Regions from separate parts of the Paenibacillus sp. FSL E2-0201 genome, predicted to be linked through region 2. Evidence: predicted binding sites of a transcription regulator. Region 2 holds the regulator's gene; the other holds the start of a gene.
The links. The regulator CtsR, encoded in region 2, represses protease genes until heat stress. The targets are predictions, from matches to a motif close to ATGGTCAATAAAGGTCAAACA.
Positions count from the first base shown of each region.

Region 1: a site for CtsR is predicted at 11,181-11,201, ahead of clpP (ATP-dependent Clp endopeptidase proteolytic subunit ClpP). Genes of this name have one in related genera too.

Region 1 covers NZ_CP150154.1:181,304-196,534, reverse strand. The annotation lists gene rnr (ribonuclease R) at 1-2,638, opposite strand, end outside; gene secG (preprotein translocase subunit SecG) at 2,983-3,216, opposite strand; gene eno (phosphopyruvate hydratase) at 3,445-4,731, opposite strand; gene gpmI (2,3-bisphosphoglycerate-independent phosphoglycerate mutase) at 4,800-6,344, opposite strand; gene tpiA (triose-phosphate isomerase) at 6,346-7,098, opposite strand; gene NSU15_RS00925 (phosphoglycerate kinase) at 7,125-8,306, opposite strand; gene gap (type I glyceraldehyde-3-phosphate dehydrogenase) at 8,422-9,432, opposite strand; gene NSU15_RS00915 (sugar-binding domain-containing protein) at 9,535-10,587, opposite strand; tRNA gene NSU15_RS00910 (tRNA-Arg) at 11,020-11,094, shown strand; gene clpP (ATP-dependent Clp endopeptidase proteolytic subunit ClpP) at 11,288-11,884, shown strand; gene NSU15_RS00900 (GDSL-type esterase/lipase family protein) at 11,980-12,618, opposite strand; gene NSU15_RS00895 (DUF4163 domain-containing protein) at 12,728-13,831, opposite strand; gene NSU15_RS00890 (SIMPL domain-containing protein) at 13,955-14,710, opposite strand; gene NSU15_RS00885 (HPr family phosphocarrier protein) at 14,860-15,129, opposite strand; gene whiA (DNA-binding protein WhiA) at 15,227-15,231, opposite strand, start outside.
Region 2 covers NZ_CP150154.1:6,161,337-6,176,567, forward strand. The annotation lists gene cysS (cysteine--tRNA ligase) at 1-147, opposite strand, end outside; gene cysE (serine O-acetyltransferase) at 196-888, opposite strand; gene gltX (glutamate--tRNA ligase) at 1,398-2,861, opposite strand; gene ispF (2-C-methyl-D-erythritol 2,4-cyclodiphosphate synthase) at 2,916-3,404, opposite strand; gene ispD (2-C-methyl-D-erythritol 4-phosphate cytidylyltransferase) at 3,401-4,099, opposite strand; gene NSU15_RS27945 (PIN/TRAM domain-containing protein) at 4,195-5,283, opposite strand; gene pssA (CDP-diacylglycerol--serine O-phosphatidyltransferase) at 5,464-6,201, opposite strand; gene disA (DNA integrity scanning diadenylate cyclase DisA) at 6,266-7,342, opposite strand; gene radA (DNA repair protein RadA) at 7,357-8,724, opposite strand; gene clpC (ATP-dependent protease ATP-binding subunit ClpC) at 9,017-11,485, opposite strand; gene NSU15_RS27970 (protein arginine kinase) at 11,521-12,585, opposite strand; gene NSU15_RS27975 (UvrB/UvrC motif-containing protein) at 12,614-13,138, opposite strand; gene NSU15_RS27980 (CtsR family transcriptional regulator) at 13,169-13,630, opposite strand; gene NSU15_RS27985 (GNAT family N-acetyltransferase) at 13,921-15,093, opposite strand.

The sequences.
Region 1 (15,231 bases), 800 kb from region 2:
CGCGAACTTCGCCGCCGGAAGACTCGGACGCAGGAGCGCCATATCCGCCTTTGCCGGAGCCAAAGCCGAAGCTGATGCCGCGTCCACCACCGGCACCGCCGTTGTCCCCACCGCGGCCTCGCCCGCCGCTGCGCTCACGCGGTGCGCCTGCGTTGCCGCCGGCTTCGCCCCCGCGCTCTGCGCCGGTGCTTCCGCCCGGCGCCGCAACACCCCGGCTCGCATCCTCGCCGGCATCACGCCCGCGCTTCCGCTTTCCGCGTCCGCCCGGTGCAACAGCACCGGCCGCTTCGCGCGGCCCTTCGCCGGCGCGCACACCTGCGCCCGGCTTGCCCTTGCCCGCGCCTACAGCTGCGCCGGGCTTGCCTTTACCGCCGCGGCCCTTGCCGCCGCCGGCTTTACCCCCAGCGGCTGGCTTGCCGAAGCCGCTGCCACCTGAACGGCCGCCTTTGCCACCGCGGCTGCCTCCAAAACCACCGCTGCGATGCTCGCCTGGCGCGCGCGGTTTCATGTCGACCAACTCGAAATCGATCGTGTGGTCATCCATATTTACCTTGGCGACTCGAATCTTCACCTCGTCGCCAATACGGAACACCCGTGATGTGCGCTCGCCAATGAGCGCCATATGCGCCTCGTCGAAGTGATAATAATCGTCGCTCATTGCACTCAGACGAATGAGTCCTTCGACGGTGTTGTCCAGCTCGATGAACATTCCGAAGCTGGTCACACTGCTGACCATAGCCTCGAATTCCTCGCCCACTTTATCTTGCATGTATTCAGCTTTCTTCAGCTGCTCTGTATCACGTTCAGCCTCTACCGCCACACGCTCACGTTCCGAGGACTGCTGAGCAATGTCAGGCATCCGGCCGGCCAAATAATCATGTCGTTTCTGGCTCAGCGCCCCTCCATTCTCAATCACTTCACGCATTACGCGGTGAATAACCAGATCGGGGTACCGGCGAATTGGAGAAGTAAAGTGAGAATAGTATTCTGCAGCGAGTCCGAAATGGCCTGTGCTCTCTGCATCATATTTCGCCTGCTTCATGGAACGCAGCATCATTGTGCTAATAACGGTCTGTTCTTTAGTTCCTTGGATTTGCTCCAACAGATCCTGCAAAGCACGTGGATGAACCGAATTGCCGCGTCCCTTCACGTGATATCCGAAATTAGCCGCAAAAGCCATAAAATTCTGCAGCTTCTCTGGGTCTGGATCTTCGTGAATCCGGTAAAGGAACGGAACCTTCAGCCAGTGGAAATGCTCAGCGACCGTTTCATTCGCTGCGAGCATAAATTCCTCGATAATCTGCTCCGCTACAGAACGCTCACGCTTCACAATATCTACAGCCTTGCCGTTCTCATCCACAATGATTTTGCTCTCTTCGAAATCAAAATCTACCGCGCCCCGCCGCATCCGCGCATCGCGCAGCTTCATCGCCAGTTCTTTCATGAGACGGAAATCATCGATTAATGGACTATAACGCTCCAGCAATTCTGGATCTTCATCCTCCAAAATTTTACGAACATTAGAATAAGTCATTCTTTCTTTGGTGCGAATCACACTGGTAAAGACATCGTGCTTCACAACCTTCATTTGTTCGTTAAATTCCATCTCGCAGGACATCGTTAAGCGGTCAACCTGTGGGTTCAAGCTACAAATCCCGTTAGACAAACGGTGAGGAAGCATCGGAATAACCCGATCCACCAAATATACGCTACAGCCCCGATCGTACGCTTCTTTATCAAGTTCAGAGCTCTCACGTACGTAATAACCTACATCCGCAATATGCACGCCTAGCTTGTAATTTCCGTTCTCCAATCGCTGAACATTAACGGCATCATCCAAGTCCTTAGCATCTTCGCCATCAATCGTGACAATGTTTAGTCCGCGCAAGTCGCGTCGTCCCTGCTCAGCAATTTCCTCTTCTGTGATTGAATCCGGAGCATTGTCCGCTTCGTACATCACTTCAGCCGGAAATGCCTCTGGTAGCTGATGCTTACGGATGATAGATAGAATATCGACTCCCGGATCATCCTTATGTCCAAGAATCTCAATAATTTCACCTTCTGCTGCTGATCGCCCTTCTGGATAATTCACGATGTGCACAACGACCTTTTGCCCGTCTACCGCCCCCATGAAGGATTGCTTAGGAATAAAAATATCACGGTTAATCCGTTTATCATCAGGCAGCACAAAACCATAGGTCTCTAGATTTTGAAATACGCCGACCGTTTGCAATACGCCACGTTTTACAATACGTTCAACTTCACCTTCCATACGTCCGCCGGACGGACTTTTAGAGGTAATACGGATCAAAACGATATCGCCATTCATAGCTCCCTTTAGATCATTCGCATGGATGTACACGTCAGGATGATCACGATCATCCGGGATCAAAAAAGCGAAGCCTTTCGCATGAGCCTGTAACCGGCCTCGCAGTAAATCCATTCGTTCCGGCACGCCATAACGTGCATTACGAGTTAATACAATTCTTCCGTCCTGCTCTAATTCAATTAGTAGTTCCTCGAACTTTTTAAACCCTGTGCTATCTTCTAGAGCAAAATGGCTCACCAGCTCTTCATAAGTCATTGGTTTATATGCAGTTTCCCGCATGAAATCGAGTAATATTTCTTGTGTTATCATGTTCGTCACCCCAGCCCTCCGCGGCTCCAAGCCGCTGGCAAATATGTATGTCTTGTCCTGCTCTGTAGTAATGCCAAGTAAAATTTACCTTTACCTACTTCATACCCTAGTATACACGAAATCAATCCTGCGCATCCCTGTTACTGTCATCCAAAGGTAAACGCAGTACAAAATTTCAGTCACAACGAAGAAGATAGTCTATTTATTAGGGCTCTACTGTACCGAATCTTATTCATTCTTTATGCAAAGAAAAGCACCTACAGGTGCTTATCCCCTTTTAATTATAACAAAAAAGCCTTCGCTCCATTCCATTCAGAACAGAGCGAGGGCTTACTGTAGGTACTTTAGTCAATGAAAACAGCAGCTAGAATCGCCATAATGAAGAATCCTGCAGCAAGTCCAACAGTTACACGTTGTAGTACGAGTTCCATACCACGAGCTTTTGTTTTACCAAAGAGATGCTCAGCACCGCCGGAGATGGCACCGGAAAGACCCGCGCTTTTCCCCTTTTGCAGAAGAACGACCGCAATAAGACCGACGGAAAAAATCAGGAGCACAACTTTCAAAAAGATATCCATTCACTTCCACCTCCTACGCCTAAGCATCACTATCTATGGTAATTGAGGTTATCACGATACATAAACAGTATTCTTATTTTATCATAGCGTTGTCGGTAATACAACCGCCTAGACTGTTAAGTCGTAGCTTTTCTTGTAAGATAAGGAATTACATAGCGTCTGCGTCTCTTTGAGTACAAAAAAGACCCGCCATAAAGGCGGGTCTTCGTACTCTGCTATAAAAGCAGATTATCTTTTAAGGTTGTAGAAGGATTTCAGGCCGTTGTATTGAGCCAATTCACCCAACTCGTCTTCGATGCGAAGCAATTGGTTGTATTTAGCAACACGGTCTGTACGGGAAGGAGCACCAGTTTTGATTTGACCAGCATTAGTCGCAACAGCGATGTCAGCGATTGTGCTATCTTCGGATTCACCGGAACGGTGAGAGATAACTGCTGTGTAACCAGCACGTTTAGCCATTTCGATAGCATCGAAAGTTTCAGTCAATGTACCAATTTGGTTAACCTTAACCAAGATGGAGTTACCGATACCTTTTTCGATACCTGTTGCAAGACGCTCAGTGTTTGTAACGAACAAGTCGTCACCAACCAATTGAACTTTGTCTCCCAATTTTTCAGTAAGCAATTTCCAACCATCCCAGTCGTCTTCGGACATACCGTCTTCGATTGTGATGATAGGATATTTTTCAACCCATGAAGCAAGAAGGTCAACATACTCAGCGGAAGTGTAAGATTTACCTTCGCCAGCAAGGGTGTATTTACCGTCTTTGTAGAACTCAGTGGAAGCAACGTCCATACCCAAGAATACGTCAACACCTGGTTTGTAACCAGCTTTTTCGATAGCTTCGATAATTGTAGTGATTGCTTCTTCATTCGAACCAAGGTTCGGTGCGAAACCACCTTCGTCACCTACAGCTGTGTTCAGGCCTTTGGATTGAAGTACGGATTTCAAGTTGTGGAAGATTTCAGCACCTGTACGAAGAGCTTCTTTAAAGCTTGGAGCTCCTACAGGAAGAACCATGAACTCTTGAACGTCGATGTTGTTGTCCGCATGCTCACCACCATTGATGATGTTCATCATTGGTACTGGAAGAGTCTTAGCGTTGAATCCGCCCAGGTATACGTACAAAGGAATATCCAAAGCTGCTGCAGCTGCGCGAGCTACGGCCATGGATACAGCTAGGATCGCGTTAGCGCCCAATTTACCTTTGTTATGAGTTCCGTCCAAAGTGATCATCAATTTGTCGATGCCCACTTGGTCAAGAGCGTCCATACCGATAACTTCTGGAGCGATGATTTCATTTACGTTCTCAACAGCTTTCAGAACACCTTTACCCATGTAACGGGATTTGTCGCCATCACGAAGCTCAACAGCTTCATGAGCACCAGTGGAAGCGCCGGAAGGAACGATAGCGCGGCCTTTAGCACCGGATTCAAGATAAACGTCAACCTCTACAGTAGGGTTACCACGGGAGTCAAGGACTTCGCGAGCATAAACATCAGAAATAATAGTCATTTTAGTTAATCTCCTTTAAACAATGTTTTGGTTTTAATTGTTGAAGCTTAATCTCAGGTATTGTTTCCTTATTTGCGACTAGCGATCATGGATTGACCAGTCATTTCCGCAGGTTGCGGAATTCCCATCAGATCCAGAATGGTTGGTGCTACATCAGCAAGGATACCGCGATCGCGCAATACAACATTTTCATCCGTAAGGATGAACGGAACCGGGTTAGTGGTATGAGCTGTGAACGGACGACCGTTCTCATCAAATACCATGTCTGCATTACCGTGATCGGCGATAATGATCGCAACGCCACCCTTGGCAACTACTGCGTCCACTACTTTACCTACACACTCATCCGTTACCTCTACAGCCTTGATTGTTGGCTCCAGCATACCGGAGTGTCCAACCATATCAGGGTTTGCAAAGTTAAGGATAATAGCATCCTGTCTTTCCGCTTCGATTTCTGCTACGCAGGCTGCAGCCACTTCGTAAGCACTCATCTCAGGTTGAAGATCATAGGTTGCTACTTTAGGAGAGTTGATCAAGATACGAGTTTCTCCTGGAAGTTCCTCATCACGTCCACCACTGAAGAAGAACGTTACGTGCGGATACTTCTCAGTTTCCGCGATGCGCAGTTGCTTCTTGTTGTGTTGCACAAGTACTTCACCCAATGTGTTATCCAGGTTCTTCGGTGAATAGGCTACATAACCTTGTACCGTTTCGCTGAAAGTAGTCAGGCATACGAAGTGCAAGTCTTGTGGGAACAAAGGACCCCGGTCGAAACCGCGGAAATCTTGATTCGTGAACACTTGTGACAACTGAATAGCACGGTCAGGGCGGAAGTTGAGGAACACGACGGAATCGCCGCTCTCTACTGCCGTTACCGGCTTGCCTTCACTGTCTACAATCACGCTAGGTTCAACGAATTCGTCGAACACGGAATTTGAATAAGAAGCAGTGATAGCTTGCAGAGCATCCGTGTATTTAGGGCCTTCGCCATAAACCATAGCACGATAGGCTTTTTCTACACGATCCCAACGTTTGTCACGGTCCATGGCGTAATAACGTCCGGATACCGTTGCAATTGTACCTACTCCAACTTCTTCAATCTTAGCCACCAGATCTTGGACAAACTTCTTACCACTATCTGGAGGTACATCACGGCCATCCATGAAAGCATGGATATACACTTCGTGCATATCTTCTTTCTTAGCCAGGTCAAGCATAGCAAACAGGTGGTTAATGTGGCTATGTACCCCTCCGTCGGATACAAGCGCGTAAAGATGAAGCTTTTTACCTGTGTTCTTAGCATTTCTAACTGCGGCTACCAGTGTTTCATTATCGAAGAATTCGCCCTCACGGATCGATTTATCAATACGAGTCAAATCCTGGTATACAATCCGTCCTGCACCAATATTTAAATGCCCTACTTCAGAGTTGCCCATTTGGCCTTCTGGAAGACCAACAGCTTCACCACAAGCAGTAAGGGTAGTATTAGGATATTGTTTCAAGTAACGGTCATAGTTAGGTTTGTTAGCTTGAGCAACGGCATTACCTTCAGATGTTCCACGCAAACCGAAACCATCCATGATGATCAAAGCTACAGGTCTTGGAGCTGACATCTTACTTCGCCCCCTCAACCAATTGAACGAAGGAAGCAGGCTGCAAGCTGGCACCGCCAACAAGCGCACCATCGATGTCGCTTTGGCCCATGTACTCAGTTACATTCTCAGGCTTCACGCTGCCGCCGTATTGAATACGAACAGCTTCAGCTGTTGCAACATCATACAGATCTTTTACAAGACTGCGGATGTACGCAATAACTTCGTTAGCATCTTGGGAAGTGGAAGATTTACCTGTGCCAATAGCCCAGATAGGTTCGTATGCAATGACAACTTTTGCTGCTTGCTCAGCACTAAGGCCTTGGAATGCAGCTTCAGTTTGTACTTTACATACAGCTTTCGTTTGATCAGCTTCACGCTCTTCGAGCTTTTCGCCAACACATACGATTGGAGTGATACCGTGACGGAATGCAGCATGCATTTTCTTATTCACGATTTCATCTGTTTCGCCAAAATAAGCACGACGCTCTGAGTGACCAATGATTACATAGTCTACGCCAAGATCGCTAAGCATTACACCACTGATTTCTCCTGTGTAAGCACCGTTATCTTCAAAGTGCAGGTTCTGTGCGCCAATCTTGATGTCTGTACCTTTTGCAGCTGCTACAAGTGCAGGCAGGTTAGTAAATGGAGCGCAGATTACAGTCTCAACGCCTTCTACTTCTGCTTTGCCTTTGATATCAGCAATAAAGCTTTCTGCTTCAGGAACTGTTTTGAACATTTTCCAGTTTCCTGCAATAATTGGTGTTCTCATGACTTAAGTTGCCTCCTTCTTAGGTCTTACTTATCGTTCAGTGCTTCTACGCCAGGAAGCGCCTTGCCTTCCATGAACTCAAGGGATGCACCGCCACCAGTTGAAATATGATCCATTTGATCAGCCAGGTGGAATTTCTCTGCTGCTGCTGCGGAATCTCCGCCACCAATAACAGTGTAACCTTCAGTAGTTGCACAAGCTTTTGCTACTGCAAGTGTACCTTCAGCGAATTTATCAATTTCAAATACACCCATAGGTCCATTCCAGACAACTAGCTTGGAGTTTTTGATCACATCTGCATAAAGCTCACGAGTTTTCGGTCCGATATCAAGACCTTCCCAGCCTTCTGGGATTTCATTGAAAGGAACGATTTGCGTGTTGGCATCTGCACCGAATTTGTCGGCTACCACGACGTCAACTGGAAGCAAGAAGTTCTTGCCAAGCGCCTTGGCTTTCTCGATGAATCCAAGAGCAGTTTCCAATTTATCGTTGTCCACTAGGGAAATACCAATTTCAAATCCCAAAGCTTTGGTGAAGGTATAAGACAGACCGCCGCCGATCAAGACATTGTCTGCCAGATTGAGCAGGTTGTCGATCACGTCGATTTTGTCCTTCACTTTCGAACCACCGATGATTGCAGTGAAAGGACGCTCAGGGTTAGAAAGAGCTTTACCCAGAACAGACAATTCTTTCTCCATCAAAAGACCGGATACAGCTGGTAGGAAATGAGCGATACCTTCTGTCGAAGCATGAGCACGGTGAGCCGCACCAAACGCATCATTGACAAACAAATCAGCCAGTTCAGCGAATTGTTTAGCCAGTTCAGGATCGTTCTTCTCTTCGCCTGGGTAGAAACGAACGTTCTCAAGTACAAGTACGTCGCCTTCGCCTAGCTCAGCAATTTTTGCTTTTACAGCTTCACCAACAGCTTCGTCAGCTTTAGCTACTGGTTTGCCGAGAAGCTCGGACAGACGTTCAGCAGCAGTAGTCAAACGCATGGAATCTACGAATTGGCCTTTAGGGCGGCCCATGTGACTTGCGAGAATAATCTTCGCACCATTTTCGATCAAATATTTAATGGTTGGAAGTGTTTCGCGAATACGAGTATCATCAGTAATTTTACCGTCTTCTACAGGTACGTTGAAATCCACGCGTACAAATACGCGTTTACCCTTTACTTCTACATCACGGACGCTCTTTTTGTTCATGATTAATTCCTCCACACCCAAAATTGTTTCTAGCAGGAAACAAGAATACATTTAGAAAGAGCGGAAACAAAGAACTTCTGTTTCCGCTCTATAGATGTTGCTTATATCAAGTCAATTACTTAGCGATTTTAGCGAATTTCTCCAAAGTACGAACCAATTGTGCAGTGTAGGACATTTCATTGTCATACCAAGCAACAGTCTTAACCAGTTGTTTGTCGCCAACAGTCAATACTTTAGTTTGTGTAGCATCAAACAGGGATCCGAAAGTCATACCTTTGATGTCGGAAGATACGATTTCATCTTCAGTGTAACCATAAGTGTCTGGATCGGAAGCTGCTTTCATTGCTGCGTTGATTTCTTCAACAGTAACGCTCTTATCAAGAACAGTTACAAGCTCAGTCAGGGAACCAGTTGCAACTGGAACACGTTGAGCTGCACCATCCAATTTACCTTTAAGTTCTGGAATAACAAGACCGATTGCTTTAGCAGCACCAGTAGTGTTAGGGATGATGTTCTCAGCTGCTGCACGAGCACGTCTAAAGTCACCTTTAGCATGTGGAGCATCCAAAGTGTTTTGGTCGCCAGTGTAAGCGTGAATTGTAGTCATCAAGCCTTCAACGATACCGAACTTGTCGTTCAATACTTTTGCCATTGGAGCTAGGCAGTTCGTTGTGCAAGATGCGCCGGAAATAACAGTCTCAGTACCATCAAGAATGTCATCATTAACGTTGTAAACGACAGTTTTCATGTCGCCAGTAGCTGGAGCGGAGATAACTACTTTCTTAGCTCCACCTTTCAAGTGTTTTTCAGCTGCTTCTTTAGTTGTGAAGAAACCTGTGCACTCAAGTACGATATCAACGCCTAGGTCGCCCCATGGCAATTCTTCAGGGTTGCGGTTAGCAAGAACCTTAACTTCTTTTCCATTGACTTTGAAGAAGCCATCATGCACTTCAACATCACCTTGGAATTTACCTTGAGTTGTATCATATTTAAGCAAATGAGCAAGCATCTTAGCGTCAGTCAAGTCGTTGATTGCTACCACTTCGATACCTTCTACATTTTGAATACGGCGGAAAGCAAGGCGTCCAATACGTCCAAATCCGTTAATTCCAACTTTTACACTCATTGAATAGTTCCTCCTAGAATTCGTTTTATTTATTCAAAACAGACCGTGAAGCCTGTCATGACAACAATGTTAAGTATAATGCAAGGTATATGTTCTAGTGTGTTACGAGGATATCTGCAACTGATTGTCGATTTCCTTGCCGATTTCTACAGCAGCAGCCTCGTCCGTGACGAGAATATTCTCCTGCCCGAAACGCAGCATGGCATGAATAGCTTTGGCCTTTGGTTTGCCTCCAGCAATACCGATGACTGTCTCCGTTCGAACAATATCTTCAAGACGCAGCCCCATCGTAAGCATAGTATGGACAACCTTACCATCTTCGTTAAAGTAATACCCAAAGGATTCAGCCACGGCTCCCTCACCCTGGATCTCTGAGACCGTAGCCTCATCCAGCTTGCGGCGGCGAGTCATTTCAATGGCATCCCCAATCCCATGTACAATAATACGCGAACTGCGGATGATTTGTACAATCTCTCCAATATTAGAGTCAAGTGCTAGTGACTGGTAGGCATCCCCACTAAGTAGATCAGGTACATGCAGCAACCGGTAATTCGCTCCAACTCGTTTTGCCATTGTTGAGGCAATTGTGTTGGCTTGAATCTCCATACTCTCTCCTAATCCACCACGCGCCGGAACAAACCAAGCGTTCTTATAGGAAAGGGATAACGGCGGTGTCAGTTGATCAGCCATATCGGCAAGCGTTGATCCACCTGTGACAGCAACTATATCATCTGTACGAAGTACACTGAGCAGCGCTTTTGCACCTGCTCGGCCGAGTTCACGTTTAGTGAACGGCGATGACTCACAATCACCCGGCACCACAATAACTTTATCCAGACCATACGTTGCCCGAATTTTCTCTTCCAGCTCATCCAGACCAAACAGGCTCTTAACGACCGGCTCTAGCAAATCAAGCAGTCTACGCCCAGCAGCGCTAATGCGCATGCCAACGCTCTCGATCTCAATGAGCCCTTGCGATTTCAGAAGATCCGTCTCGGCACGCAGTACCCGCTCAGTCATATCAAGCGAAGCGGCAAGCGTTCTGCGCCCAATGATATCGGACAGCATGATCTGATGAAGAATCGTGTACCGTCTCTTAAGGGTTTCCATGAGATCAGGCAGAAGCTGCTTTTGGATATCTAATAAATTACGCATACTTTCACTCCTGCAACTTCGTCTTCCTCTATTCCCTTGTTCATGGTCTCAAAATGTCCCGGGTAAACTTTTTAAGTCCCACTCATATTCTAACCAAATATTGCTCGAAGTGCAAGTCTTCCGAGAGTAGAATTCTCAAGCGCTTGTCTTCTTATACATTTATAAGATCGGGAAAGAGGTACGGCTCCTAAAACCTGTCATTAACAATCCAGATTCTATCGCTGAGTGAAAGACAATATACGCTTGTCCACCTTGAAGACAAGGGGTAGAGCCCGTGCATAGCATTATTAAAAATATAAGAAATTATAAGTTTCACGTTATATATTATCCTTATATTTCTACGAGAAACGGTTGTCGTCAATAAAGGACGATAACGTCGTTTCTTCCTGTCCATTGCAATTGCACAGAAATTGTATTATAATCATTTTTGTTGCGCCCGTGGTCCAATGGATATGACGTAGGCCTCCGAAGCCTGAGATCCAAGTTCGATTCTTGGCGGGCGCGCCATTAATTTCACTTTTGTACATAATTTAGTAGCATCTATACTACTACTTAACCAAAGAGCCGCATGTCGGCTCTTTTTTTTGAATATAAGTTTGACTTTCTTTGACTTTTTGTTTGAATTTGTTTATCATGTGGGTAATACGGCAAGAGTAAAAATGAATACATTTGAAGAACCAATATCAAGGAGGTTTTCCACGTGAGTTATATTCCTATGGTAGTAGAACAGAGCAACCGCGGTGAGCGCGCTTATGACATCTATTCCCGCCTGCTGAAGGACCGCATCATTTTCCTTGGAACGGAGGTTAATGACGTGGTAGCCAATTCTATCATTGCACAAATGCTGTTCTTGGCTGCCGAAGATCCGGATAAGGACATTCACCTTTATGTGAATAGCCCCGGCGGTTCCATTACTGCAGGTATGGCTATTTTTGATACAATGCAGTACATTAAACCGGATGTTTCCACCATCTGTGTAGGTATGGCAGCTTCCATGGGAGCATTCCTGCTTAACGCTGGCGCTAAAGGCAAACGCTTCGCACTGCCTAACAGTGAGATCATGATTCACCAACCTCTGGGTGGTGCTCAAGGTCAAGCAACGGATATCGAAATCCGTGCCCGCCGTATCCTCAAATTGCGTGATAAGTTGAATCGTATTCTTGCAGAACGTACGGGTCAACCGCTAGAACGTATTGAGAAGGATACAGATCGTGATTACTTCATGACTGCTGCAGATGCGGCAGCTTACGGTATCGTTGATAAAGTCATCGAGAAAACACTGCCTAGCGGTGTGTAAGCTATAAAACAACACAAAGAGGCTGTGCCCTATCCACTTGATGGTTAGCGCACAGCCTCTTTACTTTTCAGACCACCACTTCATACGAATCTCAATTAAATCAAACCGCCATATCCAAGTGCATCGAGTTTCTCAGCAATCACACGGTAGCCTCGGCCATTCGGATGTAAGTGGTCAATCGATAATAGCCCTCTCTCATTTCCTGCAAACTCATTATAGATAGATGCAAATCCACATACTCGGCTACTGTACTGCGAGGCATAACCGTTAAACTGCCGAACCCACTCTGTAGCGCCTACTACCTGAGGATAGGGATTATACAATCCCACAATTCGAATGATAAAAGGTCTACGCGTTCCCGCCTTCAATTGAAAGAGAATACTCATAATTGCAGCAAAATTTTGTTTGCATTCCTGTAGTGATCTTCGTAGCTCTTTTGATAAATTTTCAGGTTGTCTAGCTGCAGCCTTCGCAGCATGGATTAAATCATTGCCACCAATGGATAAAGTGATGATGTCGGCTGCTCGTATAGCCTCGCGAGTCATAGAACTCCCACGTAACCGCTGTTCCAGTTCAGAAGTAGTCAATCCATTCACGCCTAAATTCGTAGAGACTACATTAGAACGCAGTCTCCCTTCTGCCATTCTACGGTATACCGGTACAAAACCGTTACCTGGCAGAGCGCCAAATCCAGTCGTCAAGGAATCGCCAATTGCAGTATATTGATAGCTCATAGCTCTCCCCCGTTCATAAACTAGTTACTCCCTTTAGCATATGAATTAGCGATGATTCTGGTAAGGGGGAGATGTCCAGTGGTAACACTAGCGGTTACGACTTCTCTATTTATTTTACTGCAGCAAATGGGCTACCGCCTTCCGGCAACAGTTCTTTGAAAGTAAAGGTATATTCCGGGAACCCTGCAGCGTAAGCTGTATATTCGTACAATTGGAAGAATAAAACAACCTTATCGTCCTTCAGATAAAAATACTTCTCCGTATTCAATCCGTTGAATCCTCCCAAATAACTTTCCTCCGCTTTTACCAGCCTGTTCAGCTTGGCATTTAACTGTTGTTTGTAGTTGGGATTAGCACCAAACAAATCACCCAGCAATAGACGTTTGCCATCCTTAAGTGAAAAAGTAAATGCCTCACGATTAGTCATTCCATGAGCGCCGCCCGTATCGCTATACTGTGACATCACTAAACTGATCACACCATCCTGATTGTAGGTCACCACATAATCTATATCATAGGTATACTTAGGCTCTGCCCCGGTCCGATCGGAGATATCCTGATCTGCAGCAGCCGCAAATTTCGTAACACTTTCCTTCAAGGTATTATTAATTGCCTGCTGCGCATTGGAATTACTTAATCCACTGATCCTCGGATAATCAAGCTGGATAAAAGCCTCTTGCCGATCCTTAGCATAGGTTTCAGTGGTTACTGTCAGCACGTTCAGTGGTCTGTTCATCACGTTCAGCCTACCAGAGTCCCGACTCCAATCCACTTTATAGCCCAAATAATCATTCAACAGGCCTGATGGAACATAAAACCGATTGTTAATTAGCTTTCCTTCATATTCTCGAATGTAATAATTGTTCACCCAAATAGAATTTCCATAGCTAGATAACATGAACTTAGTTTTTGTCGTTCCCTTTCCAATCGTATATGCATTTTCTTTTTTATCATAAGTAAGTGGTAATCGCAGCACATCACGCATAAAGGTGATCGGTACCCATGCCTTCCCTTCCTGCAAAATACCTGTCTGCTGAGAAATCATCCCGTTTGCCTTCAAAACTATACGTGAAGCAATAGCCTCACTCTTTGTCTGATCCGATGCTGCATAACCAGTCTCAACGGGCAGTAATCCACCACCAAGCAATAACCCCGCCGACATCAAGCCTATGCCCCATTTGCGTACTATTTCTTTTGAGATATTCATCATCATATTTTTCCTCCCCTTTCCAGTTTATTAAACATAATCTTAGCGATTTTACACAAAAAAAGAGGCGCCCCGCATTATTACTAGCGGAAGAGCACCTCTCCTCTCTACACACATCTTGTTCTGCTACTATTTCAATTCATACATTACGCTCAGCTGTGTTGTAACTTTAACTACTCCCGGTTGAACGGATGTGCTTGCACCAGCATCTGCTGCAGCCATTTCCATTTTTAGATTCTGCTCAAAATAAACCGGAGTAACATTACCATCATTTTGGCTGACTGTGATTACTTGACCCAAGCTACGTCTAGCTGCCTTAGCAATAGCTCCTGCTTTAACATCTGCGTTCGCCATCGCCTTTTCAATCACCTGAGCTTCAAAGGCAGAAGTATCTTCCACTGAAAAACGTGCATTTCCGATATTATTTGCCCCTGCCGCAGATGCAGCATCCAGCAATTCACCAACCTTGGTCAGATCTCTATAAGACACTAACAGCGTATGATTCGCGTTGTATCCCTTCACTTGCTGTCCATCTTTTTCGCTATAACTATAGTTGGGTTGCACATAAAATTGGGTACTTTGAATATCCTTGTCTGCGATTTTCCAAGTCCCTTTCAGTAGTGTAGTGATCTTTTGGATTTTAGCAGCATTTGTTTTTTGCGCTTCTTGTGCAGTTGCAGCCGTAGTATCTACACCGATGGACAAGTATACAATATCCGGCTTGATGGACAATTCACCTTTACCTACTACACTAACGACATTTTTCTGCACTTCATCTGCGTAAGCCTTTGCAGGACCTTGGAAGGCACCACTCATGCTAATCCCTCCAATTAACAAACTCCCTACGATCAACACTGAACCAATCTTTTTAACCAAACCTTTCATATTTGCCAGCCCCTTTCATCTTTTGTGATTTGTTATTATCCTCTAGACGAGTCTTTTTGGTAAATGTTGCACACGTAAATCTATTTTTTGGTATTAAAAAAAGCCCCTAGGGGCTTTTTAGTCATGCGATAAAAAGTCATCTCAAAATATTATTGGTTTTCAAGCTCTTCTTTGCTGACGAGACTCGTCAAAGCGTTTACAGCTTGATCCGCGTCTGCACCATCCGCGCTGATATAGATCTCCGTGCCGGAACTGATCGCTAGGCTCATAATACCCATAATACTTTTGGCGTTTACTTTTTTATCGTCTTTTTCCACGAAAATCTCCGACGAAAACTTGTTAGCTTCTTGCACAAACAATGCTGCCGGTCGAGCGTGTAGCCCTGTCTTCAACCGAACAACTACCGGGTGCTTTGTCATGAAACGCTTACCCCCTAATTGAGTTCTCCCCAAAAATTTCACATTAATTTTATATTATTATATCATTATAACGTAAACCACACTAGAAAAAAAGTGACTAGC
Region 2 (15,231 bases):
ATCAAAGACAATAATAGGTCTAGCATTTCCGATATGCATATATCCATAAACGGTTGGACCACATACGTACATTTTCACTTTGCCCGATTCCTGGGGCACAAACTGCTCCTTGCTGCGTGTCATTGTGTTGTAAATTTGTAAAGCCATCCTATTCCAACCCTTTCTGTTGTCCCGATTCCTTAGTACCGGATATGCTTAAATTTCGTAATCACCAATATACTGCTGAGTTTCAGCCAGTCTTTGTGCGGTCTTTTGCTTATCTTCTTCGCCAAGCTTCTCTCTGATCTCTTCGATTTCTTTTTGCAAAAAACGAAGTGAATCTACAAGCGGGTCTGGCATCTTGGTATGATCCAAACGATCGGATACACGTTCACCGTTTCGTTTTACTACACGGCCCGGGTTCCCTACTACCGTACTGTTATTTGGCACTTCACGCAACACAACTGCATTAGAACCTATATTTGAATTGTCGCCGATACGAAACGATCCTAATACCTTCGCACCAGAACCAATAACTACATTGTTGCCAACTGTGGGATGACGTTTACCTTTTTCTTTCCCTGTTCCCCCGAGTGTAACCCCTTGATAGATAATAACATCATCACCGATTTCACAGGTTTCTCCAATAACAATCCCCATACCATGGTCGATAAACAGCCTATTTCCGATGACGGCTCCGGGATGGATCTCAACACCGGTCATAAATCTACTAAACTGTGAGACCAAACGGGCCATTGTATACCAGCGGCGTTTGAAAAAAGAATGAGCAATTCGATGACCCCAAATGGCGTGCAACCCTGCATATGTGAAGACAACCTCGAACCAGCTGCGGGCAGCGGGATCGTTATCGAATACCGCCCGAATGTCCGACTTAATATGCTTAAACATCACGGTTCCTCTCTTCTTGACTCCCCCATCTCCTGTTTACAGGTACACAAGGGAGGTATTGTCTCCCATTCATCATTCTTATCATACATATGCTGTGGGTGTTTGCTTGGTTTGTTATATAAAAAAAGATACCTCGAAACAAAAAAAGCCCCTGCAGCATAAAGCTGCAGAGACGTTTAACCGCGGTTCCACTCTGCTTGAACGAATCAAACAGTCTGCGTTGTTACCATCGGCAGAGTTCCTTCGTTCCACTTGGCATCATTAACGGCGATGTACCCGGCACGATCTAACGAACCTTAAGGATCGTTCAACCGTGCAGCTCACAGGCGCATGTTCTGCCCCGGACAAATGAATAACTCCCAGCCCGAAAGGTATCCCTTTCACGGTTATTCTCTCTGGTAATTGCCTTAATGGACGTACTTCTCCTGATCACAGCTATTATCATATGGTACTATCTTAGCGCAAAAGCTAAGGGACTGACAAGAGGCTTAGTGATAAGTAATCCTGCTTTAAGCTCCCTTAATTTGTGATTTCAAACGTTCGATAACTCGGTTTTGGCCGAGCAAAGCAATCGTTATATTGAGATCACGTCCGTGTGTTTGTCCGGTCAGAGCTACGCGAATCGGCATAAATAACGCTTTACCCTTGTGACCTGTTTCTTTCTGCACTTCCTTGATCAGTACAGCCATATTACTAGCACTGAAATCCTGACAGGCTTCAACCTTAGCCAGGAAAGCAGACAAGACCTCAGGCACTTGGCTTTCAGCTAGAACTTGCGCCGCTTCTGTTTCTAACTCCAGATGGCTACGGAAGAATAGTTCAGATAGCTCTACGATATCGGAGGCAGAGGTCATCTGCTCTTGATACAGTGCTACTAGGCTTTCTGCCCATGCCTGCTGCTCATCATTCAGCTCAGCCGGTATTTTCCCCGCTTTTTGTAGATGTGGAATCGCTAATGCCGAGATCCGTTTAGGATCAGCATGCTTAATATAGTGATTATTTAGATGCGCCAGCTTATTCTTATCGAATACAGCCGGACTTTTGGACAATCGGTCCGCATCAAAAATAGAAATAAGTTCTTCTTTACTGAAAATTTCTTCTTCACCTTCTGGCGACCAGCCCAGGAGAGAAATGAAATTAACCAAAGCTTCAGGCAAATAACCCAATTCGTCATACTGCTCGATAAATTGAATAACGGATTCATCCCGCTTGCTGAGCTTCTTGTGGTTGTCGCCAACAATAAGGGTCATATGACCAAACAAAGGCGGTTCCCAGCCAAGTGCTTCAAAGATCATAAGTTGACGCGGGGTATTGGAAATATGATCTTCTCCACGCAATACATGGGTAATAGCCATCAGATGATCATCAACAGCTACCGCAAAGTTGTAGGTCGGAATTCCGTCCTTCTTTACAATAACAAAGTCACCCATTTCCTTCGTGTCAAAAGAAATGTTGCCCTTTACGATATCATCGAACGCATACGTACGATCTTCTGGTACGCGGAAGCGAATACTAGCCACCCGTCCTTCAGCTTCAAAAGCAAGGCGTTGCTCTTCCGTCAAATCACGGTGTTTACCGGAATAACGAGGAGTTTCTCCACGAGCAGTCTGTTCTTCACGTTCCGCTTCCAGTTCTTCCTCTGTGCAATAGCAACGGTAAGCCAAACCTCTATCCAGCAAATCCTGCCAATATACGCGATAAAGATCCAGACGTTCAGTCTGGCGGTAAGGTCCATACTCTCCGCCAACATCAACGCTCTCATCCCAATCCATACCTAGCCATTTCAAATATTTAAGCTGGCTCTCTTCGCCGCCTGCGACATTGCGCTTCACGTCTGTATCTTCAATTCTGATAATGAATTTACCGCCTTTATTACGGGCGAACAGATAGTTAAACAGCGCCGTTCTGGCGTTACCTATATGTAAATGTCCCGTAGGGCTCGGTGCGTAACGCACCCGGACTTGATCCGTCATTATATTCCCTCCGCTTCATATGGTTAAAACTTAGAATTTACTACTTAGACCATCTCAAGATGATATCACATCTTGGAGTAGACAGACAATAGATTGTGCGGCGATTCCTTCGCCACGACCGGCAAAACCAAGCTGCTCGGTAGTGGTGGCTTTAACATTCACCTTGGACGGGTCTGCATGAAGCGCACGAGCAATGATCTCCGTCATTTGAGGAATGTAAGGCGCCATCTTTGGTTTCTGGGCAATAATCGTTGAATCGATATTTCCAAGCTTATAACCACGCTCGCTAGCAAGCGCCCATACTTGTTCTAATAATTTCAAGCTATCCGCGTCCTTAAACGCCGGATCTGTGTCCGGAAAATGTCTGCCAATATCACCTAGTCCAAGCGCGCCTAGAATAGCGTCACTTACTGCGTGCAGCAGCACATCTGCATCGGAATGTCCCAATAGTCCTTTTTCATATGGAATCGTAACTCCTCCAATAATACAAGGCCTTCCCTCTACCAGTTGATGTACATCAAATCCTTGTCCTACAGCGATCATGATTGTCCCTCTCCCCTGTTTCTTTCTGTGAATTCTGCAAAATCTAAATCATCAGGCGTCGTAATCTTAATATTTCTGTAGCTTCCCTCTACCACAGAAACCGGAATGCCGGCACGTTCCGCTAAACTGGAATCATCTGTACCTAAAAAACCATCCCGCTCCGCTACCTCATAAGCATCCAGCAATTCAGAAAGACGAAAAGTCTGCGGGGTTTGAATCGCCCACAGACTTCGCCGATCCGGCGTAGAAAGTACTTTGCCTTCGTTATCTACCTGTTTGATCGTATCTTTGACTGGTACAGCAAGAACTGAAGCACCGATCTGCTTCGCTCGCTTGTAACATGCCTCAATTTCAATCGGCTGTACAAACGGGCGAACCCCATCATGCACCATTACCCACTGTGTCGTAAGTTTCAACAATCCTTTATGTACAGAATGCTGACGCTCAGATCCACCAGGCACGATAGCCTTAACCTTGTCCAGCTTATAGAGCTGTATCCATTCCCGGCAGCGTTCAATATCTTCCTTACCGGTTACAAGCACGATTTCGGAAATCAATTCGTGCTGCTGAAATACTTCCAGCGTATGAACGATAATTGGTTTACCCTGCAATAACAGATATTGCTTGCTCTCTACAGTCCCCATTCGCGTTCCTCTGCCTGCCGCCACAATGACGACGCCCACACTGTTTGACATTACTCAGGCTCCTGTCTTTCACGTATATTCCCATCATAACGTGTTTGGCGGGCATTTCCAACCCATAGGACAGTTGCCATGCACTTTATCTTTACTTATTGTGCTTTTTCCAAGAGCTTTGGCTTCGCAAATATCATCCGTCCAGCTGAAGTTTGAAGCACACTAGTGACAAGTACCTCCATCGTAGTCCCGATATATTCACGTCCGCCTTCCACAACGATCATCGTTCCATCATCTAAATAGGCTACGCCTTGTCCATGCTCTTTGCCATCCTTAATGACCTGAACCACGATTTCCTCACCGGGCAACACTACGGGCTTTACGGCATTCGCAAGATCATTAATGTTCAGAACTGAGACTCCCTGCAATTCGCATACCTTATTCAAGTTGAAGTCATTAGTAACTACTTTACCTCGCAGTACCTTCGCTAACTTCACCAGCTTACTATCCACCTCAGAGATTTCTTCAAAATCCCCCTCATAGATTAACACCTTCACATCAAGCTCTTTTTGAATCTTATTGAGAATATCAAGTCCCCGCCGTCCGCGATTCCGTTTCAGTAGATCGGAAGAATCTGCAATATGCTGGAGCTCCTCAAGTACAAATTCCGGAATAACAATCGTTCCTTCAATAAAACCAGTTTTACAAATGTCAGCAATCCGTCCATCAATAATCACGCTAGTATCGAGGATTTTATGCTCCTCCAGCCCACGACCTTCCGGCTCAGCCGCTTGTCCCCATCGTCCAGTTGTCCAAAGTGCAGCTAGTTCCTCTTTTTTCTCCAGTCCGATCCGCAGCCCCATATATCCAAAAGCTAACGTAACGGGTACCTGGAGCAGCTGTCCTGCTTTTCCAAGCCAAATCATCGCAGGATATAACAGAAGAGACAGCAGAAGCCCCCCTGTAAGCCCAGCTGCACCTGCAGCCAATTCATTCATTGGTATACGCGAACAGTACAGAACCGCCTCCCGCAGTTTTGAACCTCCCCATTCCGCGCATAAAGACCCCGCAAACAAAAAAATAATGGCACCCAGCACCGTAAATAAAATGCTTCCCTCTACAGGTAAACTTTCACTCAGCTTTTCCATCCCCTTGGGGAATCCTCTTTCAAGCGCATGGTATAGCGAAAAACCAGACCAAGCTCCACATATTAAAGCAAAAGACAATATCACTTTTTTCCACATAACCTAACGCACCTCCTTTTTATTCATCCTTGAATGATCTATACCTCACCAGTATGTTCCAATTTTCAAGACGATAAACTTGGAGTAGCGCTGTAATTGCAAAAAGGCTCTGCCATCCCTAGGGAAGACAAAGCCTTTAGTAATAAATGTATGAATTTATCCTTACTACGAGTGAATGCTTTAACCGTTCTTTGAGTGATACACTTTATCTTCGGAACGTCTTCTACGACGGTGACGGCGTCTTGCTGTCAATCGATCGATGTTTTGTTTAAAACCATATAACGCGTAAATCCCCAGTAAGACGAAGATTAGCTTAGCAATTTCCTCTGGGAATACAACGGCAACTGCCACAGCAACAATAATGACTACTGGCGCACCGACAACCACTTTTTTAGGCAAGCCGACCTTCTTAAAATTAGGATATTTAACAGTGCTGACCATCAAATACGATAAGAGCAGTGTAGCCACGATCATAAACGGAGCGGAAACATCTTTATTAAAAAGAGCTAATGTGGCAAGTACACCACCAGCAGCAGGAATTGGCAAACCGATGAAATAACCAGGAACCCCTGGTTGAACATTAAAGCGAGCAAGGCGCAATGCCCCAAACACCGGGAAAATTGCAGTTACTGTCCAGGCTAATGCAGAATTCAAATCATGCAGGCTTGAAACGTACATAATAACAGCCGGCGCTACTCCAAAGGAAACGACATCAGACAAAGAGTCCAGTTCCTTACCAAATTCACTCTCACATTTAAGTGCACGAGCAACTCGGCCATCCAATCCGTCTAACAGCATAGCAATAATAACCATGATAGCGGCCATGCTAACTTTACCGTCAAACGCCATCATGATACCAAACATTCCGAGCATCAAGTTACCTATGGTAAAAAGACTCGGAATTGATTTTTGTATCATTTCTTCACCTCAATTTTCTCACATTGGCCTTAAATAGCTCCAATATTACGTGATTGTATGTTATTTACATTTGCCTGTCAATAAGAACTTGCTTCTGTAAACGTTTGAGCCCATCCTGAATATTACGAGCTCGCACCTCCCCAATTCCGTCCACTTCATCCAGTTCGGCTATGCTTGCAGACATCAAATTAGGCAGCATTTCAAACCGCTCCACCAGATTATGAATGATCACATTTGGAAGCCGCGGAATTTTGTTAAGCAGACGATACCCACGTGGTGTAACCACTTCTTCGGATGAAATTGCCGTTGAAGAGTAGCCCAGCAATCGAGCAATATGGTTATCATCCATTAGGTCATCATCACTAATACGTTTGAGACCGGCAATAATTTCACGAATTTTATCTTCTTGCTCTTCCTTAGCATAGTCTCTGTATAGGAGCCATGCTTCTTCCTCTGTATTTCCAACCAGTTCTTCCATCTGCATGCTGATTAAGCGTCCTTCGTTGCCTAATTCATTTATATATCGTTTGATCTCCATTTTTATGCGTAGAACCATCTCTACCCGCTGAATCACGCCGACCACTTCGGCCACGGTTACGATTCCCTCATACTCTGAAGCAGACAAATTCGTCAGTCCTTGTGTAAGAACCGCTTTGTACTTTTCGAGGGTCTGAATCGCTTGATTAGCTTTAGCCAAAATAGCTCCGATTTCTTTTAGTGCGTATCGAATGGAGCCTTGATACAGAGTAATGATATTACGGCGCTGTGAAATGGAAACCACCAGTTTGCCTGTTTGCTTCGCTACACGCTCGGCGGTCCGGTGACGAATGCCTGTCTCGATTGATGAAATAGACGAATCCGGAATTAATTGTGTATTTGCATACAAAATCCGCTTTAAGTCTTCACTAAGAATAATGGCACCGTCCATTTTGGCGAGCTCATATAAATAATTGGGCGAAAAATCGCAGTTAATGGAGAATCCTCCGTCTACTACTTCCATCACCTCGGGACTATAGCCAACGACGATTAGTGCTCCCGTCTTTGCGCGCAGCACATTCTCCAGACCTTCCCGAAAAGGTGTTCCCGGTGCCGCCAGTCTGAGCAGATCATTCATATTCTCTAATTGGTTATATTCTTTCATAATCCCTGTGCCCCCTAATCTAACGCGACCGATAGTGCATCTGCTACGGTACTGACGCCTATAATCTGGATATCTTGCGGGTGCTTCCAGCCCTTCAAACTTTTCTCTGGCATAATCACCCGCCGGAAGCCTAGCTTCGCGGCTTCCTTCACACGCATTTCCGCGCGTGAAACACCTCTTACTTCACCTGTAAGTCCTACTTCACCGAAGAAAACATCGTAAGGTTTTGTTGAAATATCACGAAAGCTGGAAGCGATACTAATAGCTACTGCTAAGTCAATCGCAGGTTCATCCAACTTTACTCCTCCAGCCACGTTAAGGTATGCATCCTGATTCTGTAGGAACATGCCCATTCGCTTCTCCAGTACAGCGATGATGAGTGCCATCCGTTGATGATCCATACCTGTGCACACCCGGCGCGGGGAGGGGAAATGAGTAGCAGCGACAAGAGCCTGAAGCTCAACAAGCACCGGTCTAGTCCCTTCCATACTGGCCACGACGGTGGATCCGGCTACACCGAGTGGACGTTCCGACAAGAAGAGCTCAGACGGATTTTCTACTTCTGTTAAGCCCACTTCACCCATTTCGAAAATGCCGATTTCATTCGTTGAACCGAAGCGATTCTTTACAGCCCGCAGAAGTCTATACGTATGATGCCGCTCTCCCTCAAAATACAGCACACAATCCACCATATGTTCAAGCATCCGTGGGCCTGCAATAGCGCCTTCCTTGGTGACATGCCCAACGAGAACTGTTGCAATTCCCCGAATCTTAGCGATACGCATAAATCTTGTCGTACATTCCCGAACCTGAGTCACACTGCCTGGCGCACTCGTCACTTCTGGCATAAATACAGTCTGAATCGAATCGATCACAAGAAATTGCGGCTGAATTTGTTCAATCGCTTCTTCTATGCTTTCCATATTCGTCTCACATAGTACATATAGCTCAGCTGACAACGCACCGAGGCGATCCGCACGTAGCTTAGTTTGCCTTACCGATTCTTCGCCCGAGATGTACAGCACTCGCAATCCCTGAGTTGTTAGAGCATGCGATGTCTGTAATAAGAGCGTAGATTTACCGATTCCTGGGTCTCCCCCTACTAATACCAGCGATCCTGGCACGATCCCCCCACCGAGAACACGGTTAAGCTCACCTATACCTGTCAGTATGCGCGGTTCCTTGTCACTTTCTATACTTATGATCGATTGTGCTTTTTCTTTACTATGAAAAATAGGGGCATTCATTCCCTGTGTTTTGACTACGCTTTCCGTTTCCTCCACCATGGAGTTCCAAGCTTGGCACCCGGGACATTTACCGAACCATTTTGGCGATTCGTATCCACAATCAGTGCAAAAAAATTTAGTTTTAGGTTTAGCCATTTGTTCTCCTTACGGTCCGAACTTTTAAATTGCGGATATTTTCTTCTAATGAAAGTTTACCATTTCTGCCTCTTTAACGAAAGGTCATTCGGCATTTGTACTAAATGTATATTTTTAAGTGAAAAATTTACAACAAGTATAAGCGCCTTCAGCGTCCTTATAAGGACAATAAGCGTTTAAGCAAGAGATATAAGAAATAAAGTATTGATTCAAACTTATACTTTCTTATATTAAAAAAAGCTCCCACCCCTCTAAAAAACTGAGGAGCGGAAGCCTTATTTATTCCGTTTTTTTATTCGGATTCTACTTCTTTTTCAAGCAATGGCGCTACTGGAGCATCCACTTTATTCACTACAAGTTCTCCGCCAACTTCATCAATGTTGAGGGAATCACCCTTTTGGATATTTCCTCGGAGCAATTCCTCGGAAAGACGGTCTTCAATATGCTTCTGTATCGCACGACGCAACGGACGTGCACCAAAGGCTGGGTCGTAACCTTCCTTAGCTAGGAAAGCCTTCGCTGCATCCGTGAGTACAAAATCAACATCATATTCACGCAGCCGCTTGCGCAGCTCATCAGACATCAACGTAACGATTTCAGCAATATGCTTCTCATCGAGGGAATGGAAGACGATGATTTCGTCAATCCGGTTCAAGAACTCAGGACGGAAGCTCTTCTTAAGCTCTTCCATAACCTTGCCCTTCATATTACCGTATTCTGCTCCAGCATCTTGCACAGCTGTGAATCCAAGTGTCGAATTCTTCTTGATCGCTTGTGCGCCTACGTTAGAAGTCAGAATAATTAATGTATTACGGAAATCAACTACCCGTCCTTTAGAGTCAGTCAAACGACCGTCTTCAAGAACCTGCAGTAGAATATTGAATACTTCTGGATGCGCTTTTTCAATTTCATCAAGCAGCACTACAGAATAAGGTTTACGGCGTACCTTCTCGGTTAATTGGCCGCCTTCTTCATAGCCAACATATCCAGGAGGGGCTCCGACTAAGCGGGACGTGGAGTGCTTCTCCATATATTCCGACATATCAATACGGATGACCGCATTCTCATCGCCGAACATAGCCTCAGCCAATGCACGAGCCAACTCCGTTTTACCTACACCTGTAGGACCGAGGAAGATAAAGGAACCCATTGGACGTTTCGGATCTTTAAGACCCGCACGCGCACGGCGTAGTGCCCGGCTAACTGCCTTAACAGCTTCGTCCTGACCGATCACTCGTTCATGCAGTAAAGCCTCCATGTTAAGTAGACGGTCGGTCTCCTCTTCCTTCAGCTTGCTTACAGGTATACCCGTCCAGCTAGCTACAACCTGTGCGATGTCTTCAGGTGTAACCTCTGAATCCGTGCGACCCTGTTTTTCTTTCCATTGGTTCTTAGTGGTATCAAGCTCTTCACGGATCTTTTGCTCTGTATCACGCAAGGCAGCCGCTTTTTCAAACTCTTGACTCTGCACTGCGGAATCTTTCTCTTTGCGGATATCATCCAAGCGCATTTCAAGTTCCTTCAGATTTGGCGGGATGGTGTAAGAGTGAAGCCTTACTTTAGATCCTGCTTCATCGATAAGATCAATCGCTTTATCTGGCAGGAAACGGTCCGGAATGTAACGATCGGACAACTTCACTGCTTCCACAATAGCTTCATCCGTAATCTTTACACGGTGATGTGCTTCATAACGATCGCGAAGTCCGAATAGAATTTGGACCGCTTCCTCTGGAGAAGGCTGATCCACCGTAATCGGTTGGAAACGTCGTTCGAGCGCTGCATCTTTTTCAATATATTTACGATATTCGTCAAGCGTAGTAGCGCCTATGCACTGAAGTTCTCCACGGGCCAAAGCCGGCTTAAGAATGTTAGATGCATCAATCGCACCTTCAGCGCCGCCAGCACCGATCAGCGTATGAAGCTCATCGATAAAGAGCACGATATTACCTGCTTGGCGAATCTCATCCATGATTTTCTTGAGGCGGTCTTCAAATTCACCGCGATATTTTGTTCCAGCCACTACTGAGCCCATGTCGAGCGTCATGACGCGTTTGTCGCGAAGTGTTTCTGGGATTTCATTGTTGATAATCTTTTGTGCAAGTCCTTCAGCGATAGCTGTCTTACCAACACCAGGTTCACCGATCAGTACCGGGTTATTCTTAGTCCGGCGACTCAGTACCTGAATAACACGTTCAATCTCCTTGCTACGGCCGATAACCGGGTCTAGATTGCCCTCCTTAGCATAGGCGGTCAAATCGCGCGCAAGACCATCTAGAGTCGGTGTGCTGACATTAGCCGGAGTTCCACTATGACTAGAGGCAGCCTCGCTGCTTCCCAGGAGCTGCAGCACTTGCTGACGAGCTTTATTCAAGCTGATGCCGAGGTTATTAAGCACACGTGCCGCGACACCTTCCCCTTCACGGATAAGTCCAAGCAAAATATGCTCAGTGCCGACATACGTATGTCCCAGCTTACGGGCTTCATCCATCGACAACTCAATCACTTTTTTAGCGCGAGGAGTATAAGCAATGTTCGTAGGCTGTTCTTGACCTCTGCCAATCAGTGTCTCCACTTCGTCCTGGATTTTTTCAAGACCTAGCCCTAAAGCAATTAATGCCTTAGCAGCAATGCCGTCTCCTTCACGAATAAGTCCGAGCAAAATATGTTCTGTGCCAATATTGTTGTGTCCTAAACGAACAGCTTCTTCCTGCGCCAGCGCTAGCACTTTTTGTGCGCGTTCCGTAAATCTTCCAAACATCATATCTCCTGCACCTCCATGAATAGTAAATATCTATATTAATGTTGTGTTCCCAGTGTCTCTCGGAGCAGTTTTGCCCGATACATATCTCGTTCAGTGGCGTTTAACTCATCGCCGAACATCTTTTGCAGAAATCCTGGCTGTGTCTTAACGTTAAGTTCATTTAGCACTGAAATCGAAAGACCTTCCAGAATGCCAAGATCAACCCCAAGTCTCACATCAGACAGACGTTGTGCAGATTCTTTAAGCTCCATAAGAGCTGCATAACATAAAATCCCATAAGAACGCTTCACTCGGTCGGTTATTCTCAGTGCGGAATCAACAAGCAACCGTTCACGGGCATTTCGCTCATGCTCTATGATCTGCGTAACTACACTGTGAAGGTTCTCTATAATTTCACTCTCCGTTTGACCGAGGGTGATCTGATTGGATATTTGAAAGATGTTCCCTACTGCTTCGCTGCCCTCACCGTAAATTCCTCTTACAGTCAAGCCCACTTGGTTCACTGCAGACAATATGCGATTGATCTGATGCGTCATTACAAGTGCTGGCAGATGCAGCATTACGGAAGCACGAAGCCCTGTACCCACATTAGTGGGGCAACTGGTCAAGTATCCTCTTTTATCATCAAAAGCGTAATTGACAGCTGCTTCAAATATATCATCGATCGCCGTCGCACGTTCCCATGCTTCTCTAACCTGAAGACCAGGAAACAGACATTGGATTCGCAGATGGTCCTCTTCGTTAATCATGATGCTGACCGACTCATCTTCATTTAACAAGACAGCCGCGCTGCGCGAATCATTAGCCAAGTTAGGACTGATTAGATGTTTCTCAACCAGTACCTTTTTGTCCAGTTCATTCACTTCATCAAGCTTTAGGAGTTGAAAAGATCCGAAATCTGCAGCTGCTTCCTCATGAAACACAGGAGCCAGCAGCTCTAACACTTCTTCCGATTGCTCTAAGGAAGCCAGCATTGGAAACGGAAGATGCTCTAGATTACGGGCAATACGCATACGACTGCTAATTACAATCTCGGAGTGACTACCTCCAGAGCGCATCCAATCACTAAGTGCTTGTTCAGTAAATCGGAGACTTGACATGTCATATCCCCCCTATATATCAAAGACTTTACTCTTGTGCTATTTCTTTTTCAAGTTTACGAATCTGATCCCGCAGCTCCGCTGCTTTCTCGAATTCTTCTTGCGTAATACTCTGCTGTAATTCCTGCTTGAGTTCATCAATTTGGCGTCTAAATACAATCTGAGCTCCTGCACGTTTCGGAATCTTACCTACATGTGAAGTACTGCCATGCACTCGCTTAAAAAGCGGGTCAAGTGCGCTGTTAAAATATTTATAACAGGAGCTACAGCCAAAACGGCCTAACTTGCTAAACTGGGAGTACGTCATCCCACAATTCTCACATTGCAGACTCTGCGTTGTCTTCGTTGCAGCCGACTTCTCCTTGCCGGCACCCTCTAGATCAAGCAGACCTGACAGCAGACTGTGGATCGAGAACCCTCCAGCCGTTCCGGGAATGAGTTCCCCCTTCTCCCGTGCACAGCTCTCGCAGATATGAAACTCCGTCTTCTCTCCATTCACGATCTTAGTGAAGTGGAGTGTTGCCGGCTTGACGCCACATTCCTGGCATTGCATAAGCGAAAGCCCCTCCCTTATGGTTGACAATTATTTGCCTAACAAAGAGATTAACATCGCCTTCATAATCTTGGCACGAATCTCATCCCGGTATGGAATCTTAACCGTTAGGCATTCCCGAGAAACAGCAGCGCGCATAAGGCACGCTTCACGCTTACTTAGAAAACCGGCTTCCTCCAGCTGATAAATCAGCCCTTCAGCAGCGTTCTGATCAATCCCGCCACCTATAGTATGGTTTAAATGGGCATGCAGTGCCACGTTTGGTGGCAATTCAAAACGTTGAATACGAATATATCCCCCGCCACCACGCTTACTTTCCACCACATAACCTTTTTCCAAAGTAAAGCGTGTACTGATGACATAATTGATCTGTGACGGTACGCATGAGAACTGGTCCGCCAGGTCATTTCGCTGGATTTCCACCGTACCTTCGGGACTTTCATGCAAAATATTCTTCAGATATTGTTCGATAATATCAGAGATATTGCGCATCACTCATCCTCCAGTGCTTAAATCTTTATAATACCGATTGCAACTTGCATTCCTAATGACAATGGTCTTTAATTGAACTTAAACATTTGTGGATAATTCCACGTATTCAGAGGATCGGATCAATGTCATTAAGTTTCGTTGACTTTGACTTTCTTTGACTTTTTAATATTATAACATATTCTGTGCTAATTCCAAGTGGATTCTCTTATTTTTCACTTTTTTCAGCGAATGTATTCGGAAATAAAGAGCCCTCCCAACATCTTTCGAAGGGGAGAGCCCGAATTTTTATTTTAAAAATGATCAAATAATGCAGTTTCTGCTTGCGGTAAGATTTCTTCAAACCATTCCAGTGCAGCTGAATGACCTGAGATGCGTCCATAACGAGCTAACTCTGCCGGACGTTTATATCCAAGCATTAATGCCGTCAATGTGCCGATATCACAGTTTAAGTCTGCTTCTGCCGGTTTCCCTTCCCCGCGTGTAAAAGTTGCCGATCCCTCATTAGAAATATTCCATTCCCACAATCCATCATTCCAAGGTGCGTATTTATCTTCTATATAAATAAGCTGTTTCTTTTGGCTGCTGTTTCCTCTGAAGGTATAACCTTCAATGAATGTCTTAGCATTCACAATACGACCCATAAAATAAGGATAATTCTCCTGTTCTATACGCGGATCTGGCAGCAAGAAGGGTAACATGTCGTCCGAAGGCACCAGCTTCAACGATGCACCGGTCACCATCGAATCATGGTTCGCAAGAAATGTCCACAGCCCCTGCCGAGCTTGTTCATTCAAAAAAACAAATTCATCAATGACCAGTTCTCTGTTCTCTACCTTATACAGCACGTATCCCTCTGGTTCACCACTTTTAGAGTAAAACACTGCACTTTTTCCTTCGTCATCTAAAACAGAATTCTCCCACCAGTCCAAATCACGCTTAAGTGTCCCGTTATATCTGACAGCGAATTGATTGTATAAGCCATCCAATACTTCGATATCTTTAATGTCCCGTTTAACTTTGCCCTCAACTTCAACCTTCTTGGGAAACTTCGCTACAGGAATGGAGTATTTCTTATATTCACAATAAACTTCCCAACCAAATTTACGATAAAAGGGAATCAGGAACGGATGCAGAAAAGAGAGCCTTTGACCCGCTTCATTCATCGTTTGCAGTGCATGTGTTAAAAGCTTTGCCACATGCCCTTGTCTGCGGTTCTCTGGCCATGTTGCTACTCCAGCGATACCACCCATAGGCACCACTTTCCCTTGTATGTACACTTGGAATGGCAGAAGCGTCAATTTTGCTTCGAGTGTCCCGTCTTCAAAGGCACCCCATACCCGTTCCGGCTTGAAACTTTTTTGAGCACTTTCCCGTTTGTCGCTAGGTAACTTGTATTGAAAAGCATATTCTGACAAGTTCATGCTTGCATCGAACTCATCTGGGCGTAACTGTCTTATTACCACAAACTCACCTCATCCTTTATAAAATTACTTTTAGGATAAGTATAACAAGAGCATCAATTGTGCGCTAATCTATTGCATTATTTATAACTTTATTTTTAGTTATCCACAGCTCTATGCAGTTTTAAAAATAGTCTTGAA